Regions from separate parts of the Gordonia sp. IITR100 genome, predicted to be linked through region 1. Evidence: predicted binding sites of a transcription regulator. Region 1 holds the regulator's gene; the other holds the start of a gene.
The links. The regulator LexA, encoded in region 1, represses DNA repair genes until DNA is damaged. The targets are predictions, from matches to a motif close to CGAACANNTGTTCG.
Positions count from the first base shown of each region.

Region 2: B1818_RS02165 (HNH endonuclease signature motif containing protein) is a predicted target of LexA. The motif match lies at 2,864-2,877, and genes of this name have one in related genera.

Region 1 is NZ_MVKV01000003.1:155,552-167,594, reverse strand. Features, by position in the region: gene hrpA (ATP-dependent RNA helicase HrpA) at 1-42, shown strand, start outside; gene nrdR (transcriptional regulator NrdR) at 16-516, opposite strand; gene B1818_RS07180 (LysM peptidoglycan-binding domain-containing protein) at 616-1,155, opposite strand; gene lexA (transcriptional repressor LexA) at 1,380-2,084, shown strand; gene B1818_RS07170 (phosphoenolpyruvate--protein phosphotransferase) at 2,062-3,771, opposite strand; gene B1818_RS07165 (DeoR/GlpR family DNA-binding transcription regulator) at 3,920-4,690, shown strand; gene B1818_RS07160 (1-phosphofructokinase family hexose kinase) at 4,687-5,652, shown strand; gene B1818_RS07155 (fructose-specific PTS transporter subunit EIIC) at 5,769-7,907, shown strand; gene B1818_RS07150 (HPr family phosphocarrier protein) at 8,006-8,266, shown strand; gene hflX (GTPase HflX) at 8,343-9,785, opposite strand; gene dapF (diaminopimelate epimerase) at 9,838-10,749, opposite strand; gene miaA (tRNA (adenosine(37)-N6)-dimethylallyltransferase MiaA) at 10,760-11,680, opposite strand; gene B1818_RS07130 (hypothetical protein) at 11,677-12,043, opposite strand, start outside.
Region 2 is NZ_MVKV01000001.1:438,490-450,532, forward strand. Features, by position in the region: gene B1818_RS02150 (class II aldolase/adducin family protein) at 30-689, shown strand; gene B1818_RS02155 (carbohydrate kinase family protein) at 686-1,639, shown strand; gene B1818_RS02160 (SDR family oxidoreductase) at 1,689-2,606, shown strand; gene B1818_RS02165 (HNH endonuclease signature motif containing protein) at 2,892-4,589, shown strand; gene tgt (tRNA guanosine(34) transglycosylase Tgt) at 4,603-5,871, opposite strand; gene B1818_RS02175 (hypothetical protein) at 5,963-6,466, shown strand; partial or broken gene B1818_RS24710 (DUF1877 family protein) at 6,497-6,886, opposite strand; gene B1818_RS02185 (SGNH/GDSL hydrolase family protein) at 6,951-7,844, opposite strand; gene B1818_RS02190 (MerR family transcriptional regulator) at 8,080-8,844, shown strand; gene B1818_RS02195 (glutamate decarboxylase) at 8,891-10,315, shown strand; gene murF (UDP-N-acetylmuramoyl-tripeptide--D-alanyl-D-alanine ligase) at 10,337-11,650, opposite strand; gene B1818_RS02205 (D-alanine--D-alanine ligase family protein) at 11,720-12,043, shown strand, end outside.

The DNA of each region.
Region 1 (12,043 bases):
TCGGAGAAACGGGTCCTACGAGCTCTGGACCGACTCGGCTGACACGGGTTCGGCGAGCGCGCTCCCGGAACCCGATGCCGCCTTCAGGTCGTCGATCTCGCGCTGGAAGTCCTCCACCGAGTCGAACGACCGGTACACCGAGGCGAAGCGCAGATACGCCACCTCGTCAAGATCGCGGAGCGGACCCAGGATGGCGAGTCCGACCTCGTTGCTGGGGATCTCGGCCGATCCACTGGCGCGCACCGTGTCCTCGACCTGCTGGGCGAGTTGCGCGAGCGCGTCCTCGGCGACGTGGCGGCCCTGACAGGCTCGCCGCACGCCGCGCATGACCTTCTCCCGGCTGAACGGTTCGGTCACGCCGTTGCGTTTGACCACCGCGAGCACGGCGCTCTCCACGGTCGAGAACCGGCGACCGCACTCCACACAGGAGCGACGGCGGCGGATGGCCTGCCCTTCATCTGCGACACGCGAGTCGATGACCTTGGTGTCGTCGTTCTTGCAGAAGGGGCAGCGCATCGTGTCCTCACGCAGGTCGCGGGACGCTGGAACGCACCCGAAGCGTGCGCCCCGCCGCTTGTCGGCCGGCCCCTGTGACATCGAGGATACCGCCCGGCCTCAGCGGTACCGGGGGGTGAGCAGGGGCTGGCCCACCTGCAGCGCGCTCGACCCCAGATCGTTCATCGCGACGATCTCGTCGATCACGACCTCGCGCGGCATCTCGGGTGCCACCCGGCCGGCGATCGAGCTGAGCGAGTCCCCCGAGCGCACGTGGACGACCTCGGCACTCACGGCGGACGGGGTCAGCGAGTCCGAGTAGTTCTGGCCCACGACACCGAACACCCACACGACGAACGCCAGCCCGACGCCGGCGAGGAGCGCGACCGCGGTGCGGCGGCGCCGACGGAACACCGCCGCGTCGGGTCCGACCGGGCCACGCCCGCGCACCCCGACCGGAGAGCCACAGTGGGTACCGCCCACCCGCGGGGTCACCGGCGACGCACCCCGCGGTCGGGTGCCGGCCGGCCGGTTGTCTATCGGCCGGCCGCCGTCGGACAGCGGGGCGCGCGTCCGGACCCGATCGGCGCGGTCGGTGGGGGGCCGGACAGCGTCGGGACGGTCGGTGCGGACGGGAGCGACGAGAGTGGCGGTGCGCATGGTGCCCTCCGGTGTTCTGGTGTCTGGATCGTGCGGGGTGTCGCGGTCGGTGTTCGAACATCGATCAGATGTTCGATGCACTGATGTTCGAATTTGTAGCACGACGGCCCGACAAAGTCTCGCGACACATCGAACAAATGTTTGAGGTGCCGGTCGAACTCCGCTAGGCTCGGACCCGGCGCAAGCCATCTACCAGCACGTTCCGAAGACGAGAGGAACCGAACATGAGTGACACCGGCGATAGGCGCGGCCGAGCGCGGGGCGCCGACGACGAGGCCCCGTTCGACGCCGCCGCCGCCGAGGCCTCACTCACCCCGCGACAGGCCGGGGTCCTGGAGGTGATCCGCCGCTCGGTGCGCGAGCGCGGTTATCCGCCGAGCATCCGGGAGATCGGCGACGAGGTCGGCCTGGCCTCGACGTCGTCGGTGGCCCATCAGTTGCGGACGCTGGAACGCAAGGGGCTGCTCAAGCGCGACGCGAACCGTCCCCGTGCGGTCAACATCGCCCCGAGTGACACCCCGTCGCCGGACACCCCGACGGCCGGCCAGCTTCCCGAGCCGACCTTCGTGCCGGTTCTCGGCCGTATCGCGGCCGGCGGTCCGATCCTGGCCGAGGAGGCCGTCGAGGACGTCTTCCCGCTGCCCCGTGAGCTGGTCGGCGAGGGATCGCTCTTCCTGTTGCGCGTCGTCGGCGAGTCGATGATCGACGCCGCGATCTGCGACGGCGACTGGGTCGTGGTCCGGCAGCAGAACGTCGCCGACAACGGCGACATCGTCGCGGCCATGATCGACGGCGAGGCCACCGTGAAGACCTTCAAGCGTCAGGGCCCCAACGTCTGGCTCATGCCGCACAACGAACTGTTCGATCCGATCCCGGGCAACGATGCCGTCATCCTCGGCAAGGTCGTCACCGTGATGCGGCGAGTCTGACCTCTCCGCCGACCGAACCGTCGAGCACCGCCGCGGCAGCCTCGCGCGCCGCGGCGGGATCCGAGGTGGCCAGGGCGGCCTCGGCGGCGGCCCGGCAGTCCGGTGCGGACACCTCGCCGAGCCGGGCCCCCACGGCCGCGGCAGCAGCCGGCGCGCTGGACAGCGAGGTGACGCCGAGACCGACGAGCACGCAGGCGAGGTTCGGATCGGCGGCGGCCTCGCCGCACACCCCGACCGGCTTTCCCTGACGTGCGCCCGCTGCCGCGACTCCCGCGATGAGGCTCAACACGGCCGGTTGCCACGGGTCGGTCAGTCCGGCGAGATCGGCCGACATCCGGTCGGCCGCCATCGTGTACTGGGTCAGATCGTTGGTGCCGATGGACACGAAGTCCACCTCGGCGAGGACGGCTTCGGCCAGGATCGCCGCCGCGGGCACCTCGATCATCACCCCGGCGACCAGACCACGGCCACGGACCTCGGCGGCGAAGGTGCGCGCCTCCGCCGGCGAGGCGATCATCGGCGCCATGACCCACGGCGCGACGGCCGACCCCGACGCGGCCTGCGCGATCGCGTCGAGCTGATGCGCGCGGATCTCGGGGTGCGCCAGCGCGATCCGATCACCCCGCACGCCGAGCGCTGGGTTCGATTCGTCGGGATGGGTCACGAACCGGAGCGGTTTGTCGGACCCGGCGTCGAGGGTGCGGATGACCACCTTCTGCCCGTTGAACGCATCGAGCACCTCCCGGTAGATCGCGGCCTGCTCGTCCACCGACGGTTCGTCGGCACGCTCGAGGAACGCGAGTTCGGTGCGGAAGAGCCCGACGCCCTCGACTGGGTACCCGGCCGCGGCGCGTGCCGACGATCCGTCGGCGACGTTGGCGAGCACCGCCACGGCCACCCCGTCGGCGGTCTGCCCCGGACCGGTCCAGCCGGCGACGAGTGCGGCATGCCGCCGATCCTCGTCGACGCGAGCCCGGGCCGCCTCCGCATCGGGCTCCACCTCGATTCGCCCGGTGCTGCCGTCGACGAGAACGGTTGTGCCGGGCTCGATCTCGTCCAGGTCGGCCACCGCCACCACGCACGGGATCCCCAGCTGGCGCGCGATGATCGCGGTGTGGCTGGTCGGTCCGCCGAGGCGGGTGACGAGGGCGATGGTGCTCGTGGGGTCGAGGCCCGCGGTGTCGGCGGGCGCGAGGTCGTCGGCGAGCAGGACCGACGGCACCTCCGGAGTGGGCACACCAGGTTCGGGTAGGCCGAGCAGTTCGGCGAGGACCCGGTCGCGCACGTCGTTGAGATCGGTGACCCGCTCGGCCATCAGTCCGCCGAGCTTGGTGAACACCGCCGCGAACTGTTCGGTGGCCGCGACGGCAGCGGCCTCGGCGGGGGCGCCCTTGCCGATGAGCGCGGTCGCGGCACCGATCCAGCCGCGGTCCTCGGCCAGGCCCGCCGTCGCGGCGAGCACCTCGGCCGTCACCCCGGTGTTCTGCGACGCGCGCGTGCGCAGCCGCGCCGCGACGGCGCCGGCCGCGGTGGCGAAGCGCGAGACCTCGTCGGCGCGCCGTTCCTCGGCGATCTCCACACCGACGCCGAGCTTCTCCGGCGAGTGGTCGGGTCGCTCGCCCGGCCACAGCGCGGGACCGTGGGCCAATCCGCCGACCACCGGGGTTCCCGTCAGGATCTGCGCCATCGTCTTGCCTCTCACTCGACTATCGATGTGACCACCGTTACAAAAAGTGCTTGACTTGTCAACACAAACAGGCGTAAACACAATTACTACAACATCCAATCCCACACGCCTCAACAAGCGGGTGGTCGAAACCGGAGATCGGAGCGGTGTGTACGCCGAGGAGAGACAACAGGCGATCGTCGACGAGGTGCGCCTCGCGGGGCGGGCATCCGTGGCCGCGCTCGCCGAGAAATTCGACGTCACCAGCGAGACCGTCCGACGCGATCTCGCGGTACTGGAACGCGCCGGACATCTCCAGCGGGTCCACGGCGGCGCCGTGCGCGCCGAGATCATGCGCACCCTCGGCGAGCTCGGGATCGACGAACGGGAGTCGAGCCAGATCGAGCAGAAGACCGCGATCGGCCGGGCGGCCATCCGGTTCCTGCCGCCCGACGGCGGCTCGGTGCTCTTCGACGCCGGCACCACCACCTACCGCGCGGCCGAGGCGACCGCTCCCGATCGGAGGCTCACCCTGTTCACCAACAGCCTGCCCATCGCCGGCCTGCTCGCGGGAACCCATCCCGACGGTCTCCATGCCCTCGGCGGACGCGTACGCGGTCTCACCCAGGCGACCGTGGGCGTCGACACCGTGGACGCGCTTCGCCGACTGCGCGTGACCACCGCCTTCATCGGGACGAACGGCCTGAGCGAGGCCCACGGGTTGTCGACACCCGACCCGGACGAGGCCGCGGTCAAGGCGGCGATGGTCGCAGCCGCGCAACGGGTCGTAGTCCTTGCCGACAGCTCGAAGATGGACCGCGAGGACCTCACCTCCTTCGCCGGACTCGACGACGTCGACGTCCTCATCACCGACTCCGGGATCGACCCGGCCTATTCGGCGGCCCTGTCCGCGCGTGGCGTCGAGGTCGTGATCGCATGATCGTCACCGTCACCGCCAACCCGAGTCTCGACCGCACCCTCGAACTCGGCGCACCGCTCGCCCGCGGCGAGGTGCAGCGCGCCGGCGTGGTCCGCACCGAGCCGGGCGGCAAGGGCGTCAACGTGGCCCGGGTCGTCGCGGCCGCGGGCCTGGCCACCCGCGCACTGCTCCCGGCGCGGCCGGGCGACCCGTTGCGGGCCGCACTCGACGACCTCGCACTCCCCTACGACGCCGTGCCGGTCGAGGGCGAGGTCCGGTCCAACATCACCATCGCCGAATCCGACGGGACGACCACCAAGATCAACGCACCGGGCGTCACCTTGACGGGCCCGGATCGCGAGGCGCTAGTCGGGCTGATCCGTGAGCACGCCGGCTCCGCGCAGTGGGTCACCCTCTGCGGTTCGCTGCCTCCTGGCGTCCCCGACGACTGGTACCGCTCGATCGCCGACGACCTCGTCCTCGCCGGATGCCGGGTCGCGGTGGACACCTCGGGCGCTCCCCTCCGTGCCAGCGTCACCGGTCGCGTCGACCTGATCAAGCCCAACGAGGACGAGCTCGCCGAACTGACCGGAGCCGACCCCGGACAGCTCCGAGAAGCACTCGCGCGCAACGATCTCGGACCGGTCATCGACGCCGCTACGACCATCGCCGAGCAGATCGGGGGCAACGTCCTCGCCACCCTCGGCGCCGTCGGGGCCGTGTTGGTCACCGCATCCGGCGTGTGGTCGGCGACCCCGCCGCCGATCGTCCCCCGCAGCACCGTCGGCGCCGGCGACTCGTCACTGGCCGGCTACCTCATCGCGCAGAGCACCGGGGCCGCGCCCGCCGACTGCCTCCGGTCGGCCGTGGCGTACGGCGCGGCGGCGGCATCGCTCGCCGGCACCCAGGCCCCCACGCCCGACCACCTCGACCTCCCCGGCGTGCGGGTGACCGAACTGTCGGGAGCCGCGCGCATGACCTGACGGCACCGTCCCGGCGGGTCCTCACATCCATCCAACACCGCACCCATCCAGCACCGACTCCATCCACCATCGACCCACCCAGCACCGACCCCACCCTTTCCACCGAAGGACATGCCATGACCGAGCAGATCATCACCGACCAGACGGTGAGTCTCGACGTCGACGCCGGCGGCGATCCCGCCGCCGTCATCACCACGCTCGCCGACGCCCTCGCCGCGGCCGGCCGGACCACCGATCCCGCCGACCTCGCGCGGGCCGCACTGGACCGAGAAGCCAAGTCCGCCACCGGACTTCCCGGCGGCATCGCCATCCCGCACGCCCGTACCGCGTCGGTGACCGCGGCCAGTCTCGCCATGGCGCGGCTGTCCCGCAAGGTCGACTTCGGCGCACCGGACGGGCCGGCCGACCTGGTCTTCCTCATCGCCGCGCCCGAGGGGGGTGCCAGTGCGCACATGAAGCTCCTCAGCTCGCTGGCGCGCTCACTCGTCCGGCCCGACTTCGTGGCCTCGCTCCGCGCGGCCGAGAACGAGGAGCGGGTCATCGAATTGGTCAACGAGGCCATCGACCCCGCACCCCCTGCCCCCGCCACCGCGCCGACCGCCACCCCGTCGACCCCTGCCCCGTCGACCCCTGCCCCGGCCGCCGCGGCAGCACCAGCGACGTCTACCAAGGAACCCGAAGGTGCGCCGGCCCACCCGGACTCGGACCGGACCCCGGACCCGGGACCGGCCACGCCGCGCATCGTCGCGATCACCGCGTGCCCGACCGGCATCGCCCACACCTACATGGCGGCCGACGCCCTGAAGTACGCCGCCGAGCGGGCCGGCGTCGAGTTCGCGGTGGAGACCCAGGGGTCCTCGGCGACCACGGCCTTCGATCCGGATGTGATCGCGTCGGCCGACGCCGTCATCTTCGCCACCGACGTCGGGGTCAAGGACCGCAACCGGTTCCGCGGCAAACCCGTCATCGCATCCGGGGTGAAGCGCGCCATCAACGAGCCCGACGCGATGATCGCCGAGGCGGTCGCGGCGGGGCGCGACCCGAACGCGGCGCGCGTCACCGGCGACGGCGCGGACGCGGACGCGGCCGACTCGTCGAAGTCGGGCATCGGTCTCGCCGGCCGTACACGCCAGGCACTCATGACCGGTGTGAGCTACATGATCCCGTTCGTCGCGGCGGGCGGACTGCTCATCGCGCTCGGCTTCCTGCTCGCCGGCTACGAGGTCGCCAACACGAACCTCGACGACGGCGGCACCCTCAGCGACGGCGCGTTCATCGCCCTGAACAACAGCCTCTGGGATCTGCCGGCAGGCGGGTTGTTGCAGTACCTGGGCGCGGTGAGCTTCGCGATCGGCTCAGGCGTGATGGGCCTGGCCGTACCGGTCCTCGCGGGCTACATCTCCTTCGCGATCGCCGACCGCCCCGGTATCGCACCCGGTTTCGTGGCCGGCATCGTCTCGCTCGCCGTGGGCGCCAGCTTCATCGGCGCACTGATCGGCGGTCTCATCGCCGGCGTGGTGTGCCTGTGGATCGCGCGGACCCCGGTGCCCCAGTGGGCTCGTGGTCTCATGCCGGTCGTGGTCATCCCGCTGTTCGGCAGCATGATCGTCGGCGGACTGCTCTACATGGTCCTCGGCAAACCGCTCGCCTGGCTGACCGAGCAGATGAACAGCGGCCTCGAGAGCATGTCCGGCGGATCGGCCATCGCCCTCGGCATCGTGCTCGGCCTGATGATGTGCTTCGACCTCGGCGGACCGGTCAACAAGAGCGCGTACCTGTTCGCCACCGCCGGGATCGCCGACGCGGCGACTGCCGGACCCGCGCAGTTCCAGATCATGGCGGCGGTCATGTGTGCAGGCATGGTGCCCCCGCTCGCCCTGGCTCTCGCCACCGTCGTCCGACCGGGCCTGTTCACCGAACCGGAGCGCGAGAACGGCAAGGCCGCATGGCTCCTCGGCGCGTCGTTCATCTCCGAAGGTGCCATCCCGTTCGCCGCGGTCGACCCCTTCCGGGTCATCCCGTCGATGATGGCCGGTGGTGCCCTCAGCGGTGCGCTGATCATGGCCTTCGGTGTCGAACTGCGCGCCCCGCACGGCGGCATCTTCGTCTTCTTCGCCATGAACAACTGGGTCCTGTTCCTCGTCGCGCTGGTCGCCGGTACGGTGCTGTCCGCTGTCCTGGTGGTCGCGGCCAAGCAGGTGCACCGCAGTCGGGACGCCGTCGCCTTCGACGAACTCGAGGCGGTCGCCGTCTGACACCCGATCACACGACCACCTGACATCCGGGGCGCTCCCCGGCACCGAATCGCCCGACAACCACCGCAGATCGCACGACATCACTCGAAGGAGTTCCCATGCCCAGCACCACCGCCACCGTCGGCTCCGCAGTCGGACTGCACGCCCGCCCCGCCACGATCATCGCCGAGGCGGTCGCCGAGACCGGCAGCCCGGTGACGCTGGGCCTCGAGGGCGGTGACCCGGTGGACGCGGGGTCGGCGCTGATGATCATGACGCTCGGGGCCGAGAAGGGCACCCGCGTGGTCGTGACGGCCGACGACCAGGCCGCGCTCGACACCATCGTCGGTCTCGTCGAGAAGGATCTCGACGCCGACTAGGTCCGTACAGCCGACTGGGTCCGTACAGCCGACTGGGTCCGTACAGCCGACTGGGTCCGTACAACCGGCGAAGCGCTCAGATCCGGAGGTCCGCGATCTCGCCCGCGAAAGCGGCCGGGACGCGGACCTTCATCGTGGTACCGGTCTCGGTGTGCTCCGACGAGATGACCTCGCCCTCGCTGTGGACGCGAGACACGACATCACCCCGGTCGAACGGCACCTCGATGGTCATCTCGACGTCCTCGCGACCGACGAACTCGCGCACCCGCCCGAAGAGTTCGGGCAGTCCCTCACCGGTTCGGGCGGAGATGAACACCGCATCCGGACCGAGCGCGCCACGCAACTCGGTGAGGCGGTTGCCGTCGATGGCGTCGATCTTGTTGATGACCAACAACTCCGGCGGCGCGGTGACGCCCTCTTCGGCGACGATCTCGTTGATGACCTGACGGACGGCCGAGATCTGCTCTATCGGAAAGGCGTCCGCACCGTCCACGACGTGCAGAAGCAGATCGGCGTCGACGACCTCCTCGAGCGTCGACCGGAACGCCTCGACGAGCTGGGTCGGCAGATGCCGGACGAACCCGACCGTATCGGTGAAGACGACCGCGCGGCCGTCGTCGAGCGTCGCCCGCCTGGTGGTGGGATCCAGGGTCGCGAACAACGCGTCCTGCACGAGGACACCGGCGCCGGTCATCGCGTTGACCAGGCTGGACTTGCCCGCGTTGGTGTAGCCGGCGACGGTGATCGTCGGGATCGAACCGCTCTTGCGCGCAGCACGTTTCGTCGTCCGCGCCTTCTTCATGCCACGGATCTCGCGCCGCAGCTTGGCCATCCGCTCCCGAATGCGGCGACGGTCGGTCTCGATCTTGGTCTCACCGGGACCGCGAAGGCCCACACCGCCGTTGCTGCCCGCCCGGCCACCGGCCTGCCGGGACATCGATTCACCCCAGCCGCGCAGACGCGGGAGCATGTACTCCATCTGCGCGAGGGAGACCTGCGCCTTGCCCTCGCGAGAGGTCGCGTGCTGGGCGAAGATGTCGAGGATCAGCGCGGTGCGGTCGATGACCTTCACCTTCACCACCTTCTCCAGCGCATTGAGCTGGGCGGGCGTGAGCTCACCGTCGCAGACGACGGTGTCGGCGCCGGTCGCGAGGACGATCTCGCGCAATTCCTCGGCCTTGCCACTGCCGATGTAGGTGGCGGGATCGGGTTTGGAGCGACGCTGGATCACCGCGTCCAGGATCTGGGAACCGGCCGTCTCGGCGAGGGCGGCCAGCTCGGTCATGTTGGCCTTCGCGGCAGCCGCGCTGCCCTCGGTCCACACGCCGACCAGGACCACGCGTTCGAGTCGTAGCTGCCGGTACTCGACCTCGGTGACGTCGGTGAGTTCGGTGGAGAGTCCCGCGATGCGCTGCAGTGAGGCGCGCTCGGACAGTTGGAGTTCGCCGGTGGTGGGATCCGCGGTGTCGCGGATCCCGAGATCGGCCGCGGACATGATCTGTGCTTCTGATTCGGTCATACGGGAACCATGGTCTCACGACCGTCCAGGACCGAGCACGCGAATATCGAGCTCAGCGCTCCCAGCCGGGCCGCAGCACCCCGTCGGCGACCAGCATCGACGGCCCGCGCAGGGTCGAGCCATCGGGACGGATCGTCACGGTGACCTCACCGCCGGGGATGCCGATGCGCAGCTCGCCGGTGTCCGCGCCGCGGGCGTCGAGAGCGGCGCGCGCCGCCGCGACCAGGCCGGTTCCGCAGCTGCGCGTCTCCCCGACGCCCCGTTCGAACACCCGCATCCGCGCGGTCAGGCTGCCGTCGGGCCCTTCCGCGGGTGGGGTCAGCAGCTCGACGTTCGCGCCGTGCGGGAAGTCGGCGGCCTCGATGATCACGCCGGCGGAGAAGTCGACCGCGTCGAGGTCGGCCGCGGTCATGTCCGCGACGACGCACGCCAGGTGGGGGTTGCCCACGTCGACCATCGCGCCGGGGTAGATGTCGTCACCGATGCGGACCACCGACGACCCGTCGAGCCGCGCCGGACCCATCTCCACCGTGACCTCGGCGTGCACGGCGTCGAAGGAGTGGATGGTGACGCCGCGGGCACCCGCACGGGAACCGACGGAGAACGTGTCGGTGTCGACGAGTCCCGACGCCCGGACGTAGTGGGCGAAGACGCGTACCCCGTTGCCGCACATCTCCGCGACCGAACCGTCGCCGTTGCGGTAGTCCATGAACCAGTCGTCGGCCGACACCCCGTCCGGCAGGGCGTCGAGGACACCGGTCGCGACGAGGGCGCCCGAGCGGGCGACGCGCAGCAATCCGTCGGCGCCGATCCCCCGTTGCCGGTCGCACAGCGCCGCGACCGTCGCGGCGTCGAGCGCGATCTCGGCGTCGGGGTCGGCGAGGACCACGAAGTCGTTCTGGGTGCCATGACCCTTGACGAAGTGCAGGCCGTCGCTCGCACTGCTCTGCGGGGCGGAAGTCACGGATCACAGCCTACGGGGAAGGCGCGTCGACGATGCGCAGCGCTCGGTCGAGCAGATCGGGCGCGGCGGCGTCGAGCCACTGCGCCCGGTGATCGCGACGGAACCACGAGCGCTGCCGACGGACATAACGCCGGGTGCCGATGAAGGTCAGCTCCTCGGCCTGCGCGAGGTCGTACTCGCCGTCGAGGGCCGCGAGGACCTGTTTGTAACCGATCGCCTGCGACGCGGTGCGTCCCTCTCGCAGGCCGCGGGAACCGAGGTCCTCCACCTCCTCGACGAGGCCCTGCTCGAACATCGCTCTCGTACGACGGCGGATCCGGTCGTCGAGTTCATCGGTGTCCCGGTCGAGGGCGAGGATGATCGTGCCCCAGCGCGGTTCGCCGATGGTGGGCTGCGACGCGGCGAAGGGTGCACCGGTCAGCTCGACCACCTCCAGCGCCCGCACGATGCGGCGACCGTCGGTGGCCAGGATGGTCGACGCCGCGGCCGGGTCGACCTCCGCGAGCAGCCGGTGCAGCTCGCCCACTCCGCGCTCGTCGAGCATGTCCTCGTAACGCCGGCGGACCTCCGGGTCGGTGGCCGGGAACTGCCAGTCGTCGAGGAGTCCCTGGACGTACATCATGGATCCCCCGACGATCACCGGGACCCGACCCGCGGCGCGCAACCGATCGACGTCGGCCCGCGCGCCCTGCTGATAGCGCGCGACGGTCGCCACCTCGGTCACGTCGAGCACGTCCAACTGGTGGTGCGGGATGCCACGGCGTTCGTCGGGCGGGAGCTTGGCCGTCCCGACGTCCATGCCGCGGTACTGCTGCATCGCGTCGATGTTGACGATCTCGCCGCCGAGCCGTTCGGCAAGGTCGAGGGCCAGATCGGACTTGCCGCCGGCAGTGGGTCCGACAACAGCGATCGGGGTGGGCGGCGCGGTCATCGGACGTGCTCACCGTCGTCGACGGTCCAGGTCACGACCACGTAACCCACGCCGAAGGGCGCGTCGGCGAAGTCGGGTACCGCCCGGACCGACCGGTCGCCGACGAGACCGGCCGCCACCTGCCACGCGACCCGGCCGCCGACGCCCTCGGCATCGCACTTCGCAGGGTCGAGTGCCATCAGCGTGTCCGTGTCCGCCGATCCGAGCGCAGCCACGATCGCGTCGTTCAGCGCCACCGCCGATTCCCGACGCCCCCCGCCGGGGGCCTTGTCGGTCAGCGCCGTCGACCCGTCGCCCACCACCAGGACCCCGACGGCGTCCGAGCCCTCGTCGAGACGGGCGGCCAGCCGGGTACCCACCGCG
Region 2 (12,043 bases), on a different contig from region 1:
CGCGGAGTGCGGACCGACGCATTCGGCCGATGAGCGACCCGTCGATACGCGACGAGGTCGCCGCAGCCGCTCGACGGCTGGCGGCCGAAGGTCTGCTGATCGGCACCTCCGGCAACGTGTCGGCGCGTGCGGGCGATCACGTCGCGATCACCGGAACCGGGGTCGTGCTCGCGAACTGTGCCGCGACCGACGTGACGGTGGTGTCCCTTGCCGGCGACGTCGTCGACGGGCCGATCGCGCCGTCGTCCGAGCTGGACCTGCACCTCCGCGTCTACGAGGAAACCGGCACACAGGCGATCGTCCACACCCACGCACCCTTCGGGACCGCGGTCGCCTGCGTCAGCGGACTGACCTCGTTACCGGTGCTTCACTACCAACAACTCGGCCTCGGCGGTGCCATCCCGGTCGCGCCGTACGCCACGTTCGGGAGCCCGGAGCTCGCCGGGATCGTCGCCGACGCGCTGGTCGACACCCAGGTCGCGCTGATGGCGAACCACGGTTCGGTGGCACGCGGCTCCAGCCTGGCCCACGCGGTGGAGAACGCCCTGCTGCTGGAGTGGCTCGCGACCCTCTTTCACCGGACCAGCAGCATGGGCCGGCCTCGCGAACTCACCGAGGACCAACAGCAGTCCACTGTCGCCCAGGCGATCCGGCTGGACTACGGGACACCCAAGGAGAACCGGACGTGACACCCTCACCGCGGCTCGAACCGCCGACGATCGCAACCGTGGGCGTCCATGTGCTGGACATCCACGTCGTCGGGATCGAGTCCATCCCGGCGGGGTCCGACGGCGCGCTCGTCCAGTCCATCGGTTTCTCCGCCGCCGGCACCGCGGGCGGAACCGCGCTCGTCCTCAGTCGGCTGGGCGCCACGGTCCGGACCCACGGAGCGATCGGCGACGACACGATCGGGCGTTCGCTGACCGCACTGCTGGACGCCGAAGGCGTCGACACCGGCGGCCTGGTTCCGAAGCCCGGGGTCCAGACGTCGTCATCGGTCATACCCGTGCAACCCAACGGGGACCGTCCCGCGTGGCACTGCATCGGGGCGAATGCGCAGTTCACGCTCGACGACCTGGGTGCAGACGCGCTGACCGGGCTCGACCACCTGCACCTCGGCGGCCCGGAGTTCCTCGGCGGCGCGGTCGCCGCCGTGCTCCTCGGCCGGGCGCGCGACCGCGGGATCACGACGTCGGCCGATCTGCTGTCGGGTGGCGACCCCGGCCTTCTCGAGTGGATCGCCGACGCACTTCCCCACCTCGACTACCTGCTGCCCAACGACGAGCAGACCCGGGGACTGACCGGAACCGACGACCTCACCGACGGCGCACGGGCGCTCCTGGACCGCGGTGTCGGTTGCGTGGCGCTCACCCGCGGCGCCGACGGCGCGCTGGTCGTGACCGGCGACGATGTGGTCACGGTGCCGGCGTTCGAGGTGGACGTCGTGGACACCACTGGTTGCGGCGACTCGTTCTCCGCCGGGTTCTTGACCGGCCGCCTGCGCGGGCTCGGTCTCGCCGACTCCGCCGAACTCGGTTGCGCGGTGGCCGCGCACGTCGCCCAGGGCATCGGGACCGGGGCGAACTCGTACGATCTCGCCGCGATCGAGTCCTTCCGGCAGTCCCGCGCCGCGGGCTGAGCGCGCCTCCTCTCGGTTTGGTGAACCCCGCCTCGGGTAGGCGATCACCATGACAGACAACAAGGAAATCAACGGCTCCACCGTCGTGATCGCCGGCGCGTCGAGCGGATTCGGACGCGGCGCCGCGGTGCGACTCGGAGAACTCGGCGCGAACGTCGTCGTCGCGGCGCGTCGAACCGCGGTCCTCGACGAGGTCGTCGCAGAGATCACCGGCAAGGGCGGGTCGGCGCTGGCGGTGCCCACCGATGTCAGCGATCCGCGTGCCGTCGCCCATCTCGCGTCCGCCGCGCTCGAACGGTTCGGGTCGATCGACGTGTGGGTGAACAACGTCGGCGTCGGCGCGGTCGGATACTTCTGGGACATCCCGATCGAGGACCACGCTCGCCTCGTCGACGTGAACCTGAAGGGCCTGATCTACGGCGCACATGCGGCGCTGCGCGTCTTCCGGTCGCAGGGTCGCGGCACACTCATCAACGTGGGCTCGGTCGACAGCGAGGTACCCATCGCACTCCAGAACACCTACGCCGCAACGAAGGCGGCGGTTCGGAGCCTCGGGCACTCGATCAGCGAAGAGCTGCGCATGGCCGGCGACGACGCCATCAAGGTCGGCACCATCATGCCGTGGGCCGTGGACACCCCATGGTGGGTCCACGCCGCCAACTACACCGGACACGAACCGCGGATGTCCGCGATGGACGATCCGCAGATCGTGGTCGACGCGATCGTGGCAGCCTGCACCGACCCGAAGCTGGACCAACCGGTCGGCTACAAGGCCAAGGCCGCCAACGCTTCTCACCATCTCATGCCCGGGATCACCGAGCGGTCCTCCGCGGCGACGGCGAAGTCCGAGACCGAGAAGGGGACACCGGTCGAGCCGCACGCGGGTGCGATCCACGACCCCAACCCGGACAGCACCGGGGTCGCCGGCGGCATCCGCGAACGGATGGTTGCCGAGGACTCGCGCTGACGCCCGTCCGCCGTCGCTCGTTGTGGTGCGCCGCCCTCTGTTGGTCGAGCACCGCCGCAGTGTCCCGCTGGTCGAGCCGCGTCGAAGTGCCCCGCTGGTCGAGCAGCGCCGCAGTGTCCCGCTGGTCGAGCAGCGTCGACCGAGCGAAGCGAGGACGCCGCGTCCGTCGAGGCCACCGAGGCGACGCGTAACTCCTGTCGGTGCGGCGTGATTCGATTGCCAGACCACCCCGAGAAATCCAGAGACCACCCTTGACTCGCACGTATGTTCGAGTATCGTGGAGGTATGTCATCGGGGGCGGGGGCCGGATTCACATCGGTGGACCCATCGCAGGAGTCGGTCGAGCCGCGCTTTCGTCCCGACCACGAACTCTCCGCTTCTGAACTCGTCGAGGTCCTGAATCACTGCGCGGGCTTGGCAGCAGCGTCCGCGCATCGAATGATGGTCGTTGCCAGCCTCATTCACGACGAACGCGAGATGGATTACGCGCAGCGCCGCGCCGAGACGCACAACGGCGAACTCGACTCCATCGAAGCCTTCGAGCACCTGTCCGCGCGAGTGGCCGCGGGCGAGAACCCCTACGAGCAGTTCGGGCCGAACGGGCTCGAGCAGGCCATCGCCGAAGTCGGTGCCACCCTCACGGTGACGCCGGCCGAGGCGAAAGATCTCATCGAGGCCGGCGACGCACTGCGCTACCGACTCTCCTTTACCGGACACGCACTCGCGTGTGGTCGAATCGACAAGCGCCGCTTCCTCATCGCGCTCAAGCGCACCGATCTCATCACCGACGACGAAGAGATGCAGACCGTGGACGCCCATCTGGCCGAGGCGATCTTCGCCCGCGCACCGATGTCGACGGCGCGGTTCACCGCCATGGTCGATTCCATCGTCGCCAAGTGGGCGCCCGACGCGGTCCGTCGACGCAAGGAACGCGTCAAGGGTGATCGCAAGGTGACGGTGAGCCCCGATCGCTTCACACCCGGGCAGTCCCGGATCTCCGGCACGCTGCCCAATGCTGATGCCGCCGAGTTCGACGCCCGCCTGACGGCGATGGCCACCGCGGTCCACGCCGGTGACCCTCGAAAGTTGGCCAACCGCCGAGTCGACGCTCTGAAAGCGCTCGCCCGGGGTGAAGCCGCCATCACCTGCCTCTGCGACGACTGTGTCATCACCGCAACCGAACCCGACACAGCACCAGACCTCGACGCAGCGACAGTGGATACCGCCGAGCCGCCTACATCAGCTGCTGAGATGGTGGATGCGGACAACGACGTCGACCCGTCAGCCGACGTCGTTGTCGATGACCCGGCCGCGCCGGCCGCCTCGGCGTCGGACTCACCCGCGCCGCGCGCGACTTTCCACATCGTGGTGAACCTGTCGACCCTGATCGGCCTCGACGACGACCCCGCCTTCCTCGACCGCCACGGCATCATCGACGCCGACACCGCCCGAACACTCCTCGCCGAAGCCCGCCGCACCTACATCCATCCCGCACCCGACGCACCCGACGGTTCACCGCCTCCCGACGCGGACAGTTCGACAACGCGATACACCCCCTCGAAGAAGCTGCAGGCGCTGGTGCGCGCCGGCGAACTGTGCTGCACCTTCCCCGGCTGCAACGCCCCGGTCTGGCAGATCGATCTCGACCACACCGAACCCTTCGATCACACCGACCCGCGTCGCGGTGGCCCGACCGATGCGCGCAACCTCAAACCGCTGTGCCGGTTCCATCACCGCATCAAGACCTTCACCAGCTGGCAGGACCACCAAGACGAGTCCCGCACCGCCTGGTTCACCACCCCCACCGGGCACATGTTCGTCGGCAACGCCTTCAGCGGACGCGACCTGTTCAACAAGCTCTTCCCCAGACGGTCACCCGATCACCCCGCCCGAGACAGACTCAACACCCAGCGCGACAACGACTTCCGACGCCACCAACGCGCCGAGAAGCGCTGGAACGACGCCAACCCGCCACCGTTCTGAGCAATGGTCACGCCTACCGGGGACCTCCGTAGTAACGCCGGAGGAACTCGTCGCGGTACTCGGTGTATGTGCCGTTCTCGATGGCCTGGCGGGCCCGGTCGACGAGCGTGACGATGAAGGACACGTTGTGCAGCGTCGCCAGCGTGGGGCCGAGGCCTTCCTTCGCCTTGAACAGATGATGCAGGTAGGCCCGGCTGTACTGCGAGGTGTAGTTCTCGACCTCGGGGTCGAGCGGCCGGAAGTCACTGCGATACTTGGCATTCGTGACGTTGTACCGGCCGTCGAGTGAGTAGATCGCACCGTTGCGGGCGACCCGGGTCGGCGATACGCAGTCGAAGGTGTCGACGCCGTTCTCGATGGCGGTGAAGATGTCGTCGGGTTCACTGATCCCCAAGAGGTGTTTCGGGGAGTCCTCCGGGAGTTCGTCGTTGACCCAGCCGACGATGGTGCCGAGGTTGTCCTTCTCGAGTGCTCCGCCGATGCCGTAGCCGCCGAAGCCCTTTCCGCCGGCCGCGCGGTCCGCCTCGCTCAAGGCGACGAGGTCGCGAGCGGCCTTGCGCCGCAGATCCTCGTACTGGGCGCCCTGGATGACACCCCAGAGCGACTGCTGCGGCCGGTGTGCGCGTTCGACGCTCAGCCGATTGTGTTCGGCGAGACAGCGAATCGCCCACAACCGGGTGCGCTCGAGCGAATTCACCTGGTACTCGCGAGTGTTCATCAGGGTGGTCAGCTCGTCGAAGGCAAAGATGATGTCGGCGCCCAGCTGGTGTTGGATCTGCATCGACACCTCCGGCGTGAAGCGATGCGCCGAACCGTCGAGGTGCGACTTGAAGGTCACCCCGTCGTCGTCGACCCGCGAGAGCCGTTCTTTGCCGTTGGCGGTGAGGTCGTCGTCGGGCGTGCCGGTGGCCTCCATCGAGATGACCTTCTTGAACCCCGCGCCCAGCGACATCACCTGGAAGCCGCCGCTGTCGGTGTACGTGGGCCCCCGCCAGTTCATGAACGCGCCGAGCCCGCCGGCCGCGTCGATGATCTCCGGCCCCGGCTGCAGATACAGGTGGTAGGCGTTGGCGAGCACGGCCTGGGCGCCGAGGGCGGAGACCGATTCCGGGAGGACCGTCTTCACGGTCGCCTTGGTACCGACGGGGATGAACGCGGGGGTGTGGATCTGACCATGCGGTGTGGTGATCGTCCCCGTGCGCCCACGGGTGCCGGCGAGGGTGGTGCCGACGGCGTAGGTGGGGTCGGCGACTTCGGTTCCGGTACTGCTCACGTCCAGCATCTTCGCAGGTCGGGCGCGCCCATCCCAAACCGCCGACCGACACCGGCCACCGGTGCGGTCGACGAGACCGCATTCGCTACCGTGGTGAACCATGTCGCGCAGATCTCGTCCCACCGGTCCCTCCACGAGCCGCTCTCGCCGACCGATCAGGGTCGCGGCGGCGACCCTCGGACTCGCGGCGGCGATGTCGATGCTCGTGGCCTGCGGCGCGGAACAGGACGTGACCACCGCGTCGTCGACCTCTCAGGCCGTTGCCGCGGAGTCGGGATCACCGTCCGCCGAACAACCCGCCACCTCGCCGCCGGTGGTCCCCGGTCGCAAGCCGGTGTCGACGACGACGTCGAGTGCGACCGCGTCCGACGATTCAGACACCACTTGCGGCACCATCCCGGGCCCCGACGGCGCGTTGCGAGTCATGATCCTCGCCGGCGACGTGTCCTGTGATTCGGCGCGGACCATCGCCACCCAGTACGGACCGAAGATCACCACCGGCCAGCAGCAGTCGGTGGCCGGTTGGACCTGCGCACCGTCTCAGCTCGAAGGCGTCCTCGCGGCCTGCCAGAAGGGCACCGCGGTCATCGGTTTCGCGCCGTAGTTCTTCTATGGGGCCCAGATGTTCGACAGCCCCATCGTCCCAATGGCGCATCATCGGCCACACCTCCTGGCGAGCGAGTTCTGTCGCGGTGGTGTCATCGAGCAACGTGTCGAAGGTGATGTGCGCGAGGATGTCCCGGGTGGCCACCACGTACTCGGGACTCATGTAGTTCGGGATACCTTCGCCGAAGTCGATGTTGCCGGGCGCCATTCCTTGCCCTCGGACCGGGTTCACAGGCATCGCCGATCGGTCGAACATCAGCTCGAGTGCCTGATACGCCTTGTCGATGTCGGTGGAGATGGTCGGGTCGGCTTCACGGAGGCTGCTGACGAAGTCGGCGATGTCCCGGGCCGAACCCATCATGTTGATTTCGCGCAGTTCATCGTCGCTGAGCCTGGTGTACGACCGAATGAGTCCCATGAGTACCCCCCTACCGACCAGTGAGCAGTGCCTCTACACGGCGAGCAGCCCGCACAGCGGTCCCTCACCGCAGCGCGGCCACGACCTGGTCGGCCATCGCCTTCTGGCCGCGCGCGTTGGCGTGCATCGCGGGGAAGCTGACCGCACCGAGCGTCGGCTCGACCCATCGCCGTTCGCCCGCGCAGGCGTCGTGGCCCGCGGAGACCTTGGTCATGTCGACGAAGGTCACGCGGGTGGCTGCGGCGGCGCGGCGCATGGCGTCGTTGAGGGCTTTGAAGACACGATGCAGGTACGCGGTGTCCCCGGGCGTCGTGAGCAACGACGCCGAGCAGAGCGCCGAACCCGTGGCCGGGAAGATCTGCGGATATCCGACGAGGACGACGCGTGCGCGCGGCGCTTCGCGGCCGACGAGGCGCAGGGCGTTCACGAGGTCGGGGTAGGTCGAGGATTTGATCTTGTCGACCAACGAGGTACCGAACTCGTCGCGACATGGGGTCGCCGACAGCGGCGCGGCCATCCACGCCCGCTGGCAGGCCGAGGTCGAGTTGCTGAACAGTCCGTTGTTGTTCGCGCCGATCGTGAGGGTGATCAAGCGGGTGGCCGGTCCGATCGCGCTGATCTGGGGTCCTTGCCACCGATACTGCGACTTGGTCAGGTCTTCGGTCGTCGCGCCCGCGCAACTGACATCGACGACCTCGGTCCCGCGTCGTTTGGCAACGAGGCTGGAGTAGTTGATCGCCGAGTTCGAGCAGAAGGTCGCCGCGCTCGTCGCCTGGGGGAACACCGATGCGCCTGCGCTGTAGCTGTCACCGAGATTCACGTATGCGTATCCGTCCGCTGCCTGGGCCCCGCCGGCCGTGACGAGTCCGACGAGGAGAGCGACTACGGTGGCCGCCGCGGTCAACAGGGCTCGGATGCCGAGGCCTCGGCGGGGGCTGCGGCCATACGGCACGGACATGCGGTGACTCCAGATCGTGGTACGCGTGTTACTGATGTTGCAGGTGATATCAACACTATCGGGCTGACGGCCCGAGCTCGGTGCACCCGTACCCTAGTTTCCAATCTGATACACATGTCAAGTTTCTATGACGCCGACGGCATGAGCCGTCCACCGATCGCTCCGCTCGCTTGACCCTCACGCGACGTCAGGCAGCAGGGTTGTCGATGTGAGCGAGGAAAAGCACACTTCGAAGGTGGACACCCGGGAGCTGACCGTCGGTGTCGTCGCCGGCATGGTCGGCGTCAGCATCCGCACGCTGCATCACTACGACCAGATCGGCCTGGTGGTGCCATCCGGTCGGACACCAGCCGGGTACCGCGTCTACGACGACACCGACGTCGAACGTCTCCACCAGGTACTCACCTACCGTGAGCTGGGCTTTTCCCTTGAGCAGATAGCGACCCTGCTCGACGATCCGGACGTGGACCCCATGGGTCACCTCGAGACGCAGCGCGAGCTGCTGACCGAACGGATCGATCGCCTGCTCCGGATGGTCGCCTCACTGGAGGAGATGATGAACGCAAAGAAGGAAGGCATCGCCCTGTCGGCGGCCGAGCAGGCCGAGATCTTCGGCGACCGATGGCCAGGCGAGGAGTACGCCGCCGAGGCCGAGGAACGCTGGGGGAACACCGACGCGTGGAAGCAGAGCCAGAAGCGGACCGGGCAGTTCTCCAAGGAGGACTGGCAGCTCATCAAGGAGGAGACCGACGACCTGGAACGGCGGCTCGCGGACGCGATGCGTCGCGGGGTGACTCCTGGCACCGCCGAGGCGAACTCGCTCGCCGAAGAGCACCGCGCACAGATCGGGCGTTTCTACGACTGTGATCACCACATGCAGGTCTGCCTCGCCGACATGTACGTCGCGGATCCGCGGTTCACCGCACACTACGACGAGCAGGCCCCCGGCCTGGCCGTCTACCTGCGGGAGGTGATCCACGCAAACGCGGGACGAGGGTGAAAGATCGCCACCCGCCGGTCGTCCGGGTCGGATAGGTTCGGTGTCCATGACCACCGACCCGGGCGTCCACAACAAGAGCGGTGGCGCCCGCGCCACCACCAACATCGGCGATGCGATGAACCTGCGCACCGTCTTCAACCGCGACGGCGAGGCCACCGACCTCCCCAAGTTCGCGCTGGGCGACTCGATGTTGTTGCCCGACACGGCTTATCAGATCGTCCACGACGAGGCGATGCTCGACGGGAACGCCCGCCTGAACCTCGCGACCTTCGTGTCGACGTGGATGGACGACGAGGCGAAGAAGTTGTACTCGGAGACCTTCGACAAGAACATGATCGACAAGGACGAGTACCCGCAGACGGCCGCGATCGAGGACCGGTGCTGGCGCATCCTCGCCGACCTGTGGCACAACCCGGACGTCGACAACGCGATCGGTACCTCGACGATCGGCTCGTCGGAGGCCTGCATGCTCGGTGGGCTCGCGCTCAAACGGCACTGGCAGACCCGGCGCCGCGCCGAGGGCAAGTCGACCGAGAATCCCAACATCGTGCTGTCGACGGCGGTCCAGGTGTGCTGGGAGAAGTTCTGCAACTACTTCGAGGTCGAGCCCAAATGGGTACCGATCAGCCCCGACCACCTCGTCCTCGACGGTCACGAGCTCGAGAAGTACGTGGACGAGAACACGATCGGGGTCGTCGCCATCATGGGACAGACCTACACCGGGATGTACGAGCCGGTGACCGCGATCGCGGCCAAGCTCGACGAGATCCAGGCCGACACCGGGCTCGACGTCAAGATCCACATCGACGGCGCGTCGGGTGCGATGATCGCCCCCTTCTGTCAGCCGGACCTCGAATGGGACTTCCGTGTCGACCGTGTCGTCTCGATCAACACCTCGGGCCACAAGTACGGACTGGTCTATCCAGGTGTCGGCTGGATCGTGTGGCGCGACACCGACGCACTGCCCGAGAGCATGGTGTTCCACTGCTCCTACCTCGGCGGCGACATGCCGACCCTGGCACTCAACTTCTCCCGCCCCGGCGCACAGGTCCTGCTGCAGTACTACGTGTTCCTGCGGCTCGGCCGCGCCGGCTTCACCCAGGTCCAGCAGGGTTCTCTCGATGTGGCGCAATGGCTTTCCGGACAGATCGCCCAGATCGACGGCCTCGAATTGGTCAGCAAGGGCGACACGATCCCGGTCTTCGCCTGGAAACTGAAGGCCGGGCACAGCGAGAACTGGAACCTCTACGACCTGTCCGACCGCCTGCGCATGAAGGGCTGGCTGGTTCCCGCATACCCGATGGCCGACGACCTCGCCGACCTGACCGTGCAGCGAATCGTCGTGCGCGCCGGGCTGAGTCACGACCTCGCCCGTGCACTCATCGCCGACATCCGGACCGAGGTCGACTTCCTCAATCGCCTGGAGAGCCCGATGCCACGCGAGGGGGATGGGTCACACTTCCACCACTGAGCTCTCGCCTGCCGAACCCCCTCAGTCCAGCAGCGCCTGCGCCACGCGCTCGAGGGCGGCGACCCGACTCCCCTTGACCAGCACTGCGGTCCCGTCGTCGAGGTCGCCGAGTTCGGCCGACACGCCGTCGACGTCGGAAACGTGCCGAGCGGTGTCACCGTAGTCGGCCTCGGCGACCGCGATGACCTCGATGCCCAGATCCCTGGCCTCCAGTGCGATCGCACGGTGCTGGTCTGGCGAGTCGGCGCCGAGTTCGGCCATGGTGCCGAGAACCGCCACCCGACGCGACGCGGGGAGGGTCGCCAGCGACCGCAGCGCAGCCGACATCGACGTCGGGTTGGCGTTGTAGGCATCGTTGAGGACCGTGACGCCTCGCGACGAGGTGGCGAGTTCCATTCGTAGACCGGACAATTCGGCGGCGAGGAACCCGTCCGCCATCGACTCGACCGGCACCCCGAGCCCGCCGGCGGCGGCCGCCGCCGCCAGCGCGTTGGGGACCTGGTGCTCACCGCGGGCGCCCAGTCGGACCTCCGTCGAACCCCACGGTGTGTGCAGCCGGAACGACGCGCGCAACTCGTCGTCCAGGACGATGTCGGACGCGTACACATCGGCGTCCGGCGAGAGCCCGTAGCGCAGGACACGTGCCGAGGTGCGATCCGCCATCGCCGCGACGTACCGATGGTCGGCATTGAGCACCGCGATCCCGTCGGCCGGGAGCGATTCCACCAGTTCACCCTTCGCGCGCGCGACGGACTCGATGTCACCGAACAGCTCCAGGTGCACGCCCTCGACGCGGGTGATCACGCCGACCGTCGGTTTCGCGATGGAACACAGCAGGTCGATGTGCCCGATGCCGCGGGCGCCCATCTCGAGGACCACCGCCTCCACGTCGTCGGCGGCCGCGGCGAGGGTGATCGGGAGCCCGAGCTCGTTGTTGAACGACTTCTCGCTCGCCGCGGTGCGGTAGGTGGTGCGCAGCACACCCGCGAGCAGATCCTTGGTCGAGGTCTTGCCCACCGAGCCGGTGATGCCCACCACGCGATCGGGGACCCGGGCGCGGACCCCTCGACCGAGGTCGGCGAGGGCGAGCGCGGTGTCGGCGACGCGGATGGCGGTCCCGCCGACCGGGTCGACCCTCGAGGTGAGGTAGGCGGTGGCCCCGGCGTCGAGCGCCGACTTGATGAAATCGTGGCCGTCGCGCTCGGCGACGATCGGCACGAACAGCTGGCCCGGCCGAACACTCCGCGAGTCGATGCTCGCCCCGTCGATCTGCACGTCGGGGCCCAGCAGCTCCCCGCCCACGGCCTCCGCGACCTCGCTTGCTCTGAAATGCACGGTCTCACGCTAGCCGAGTCCCCAGCACACGCCGAGAACCCGATTGCACGGGGCCGTATCGTGACAGGCATGTCTTCTCGGCTGTTGCGTCTGGTGGTTCTCTACGGTGGCGTCTCCGCCGAGCATGATGTGTCGCGGGTCACAGCGGCTCATGTCCTGGCCGCGGCCGACCGGACCAAGTACGACCTGGTCCCCATCGGCATCGCCAAGGACGGGACGTGGTTGCGCAACGACAAGGCGATCGCCGCCATCGCCGACGGCACGCCACTCCCCGACACCCTCGAGGTCGCCGGAACCGCCGTCGACCCGCTGACCGAACTGCGTGGTCACGCGGACCAGGCCATCACGGTCGTCCTTCCCCTTCTCCATGGACCACACGGTGAGGACGGCACC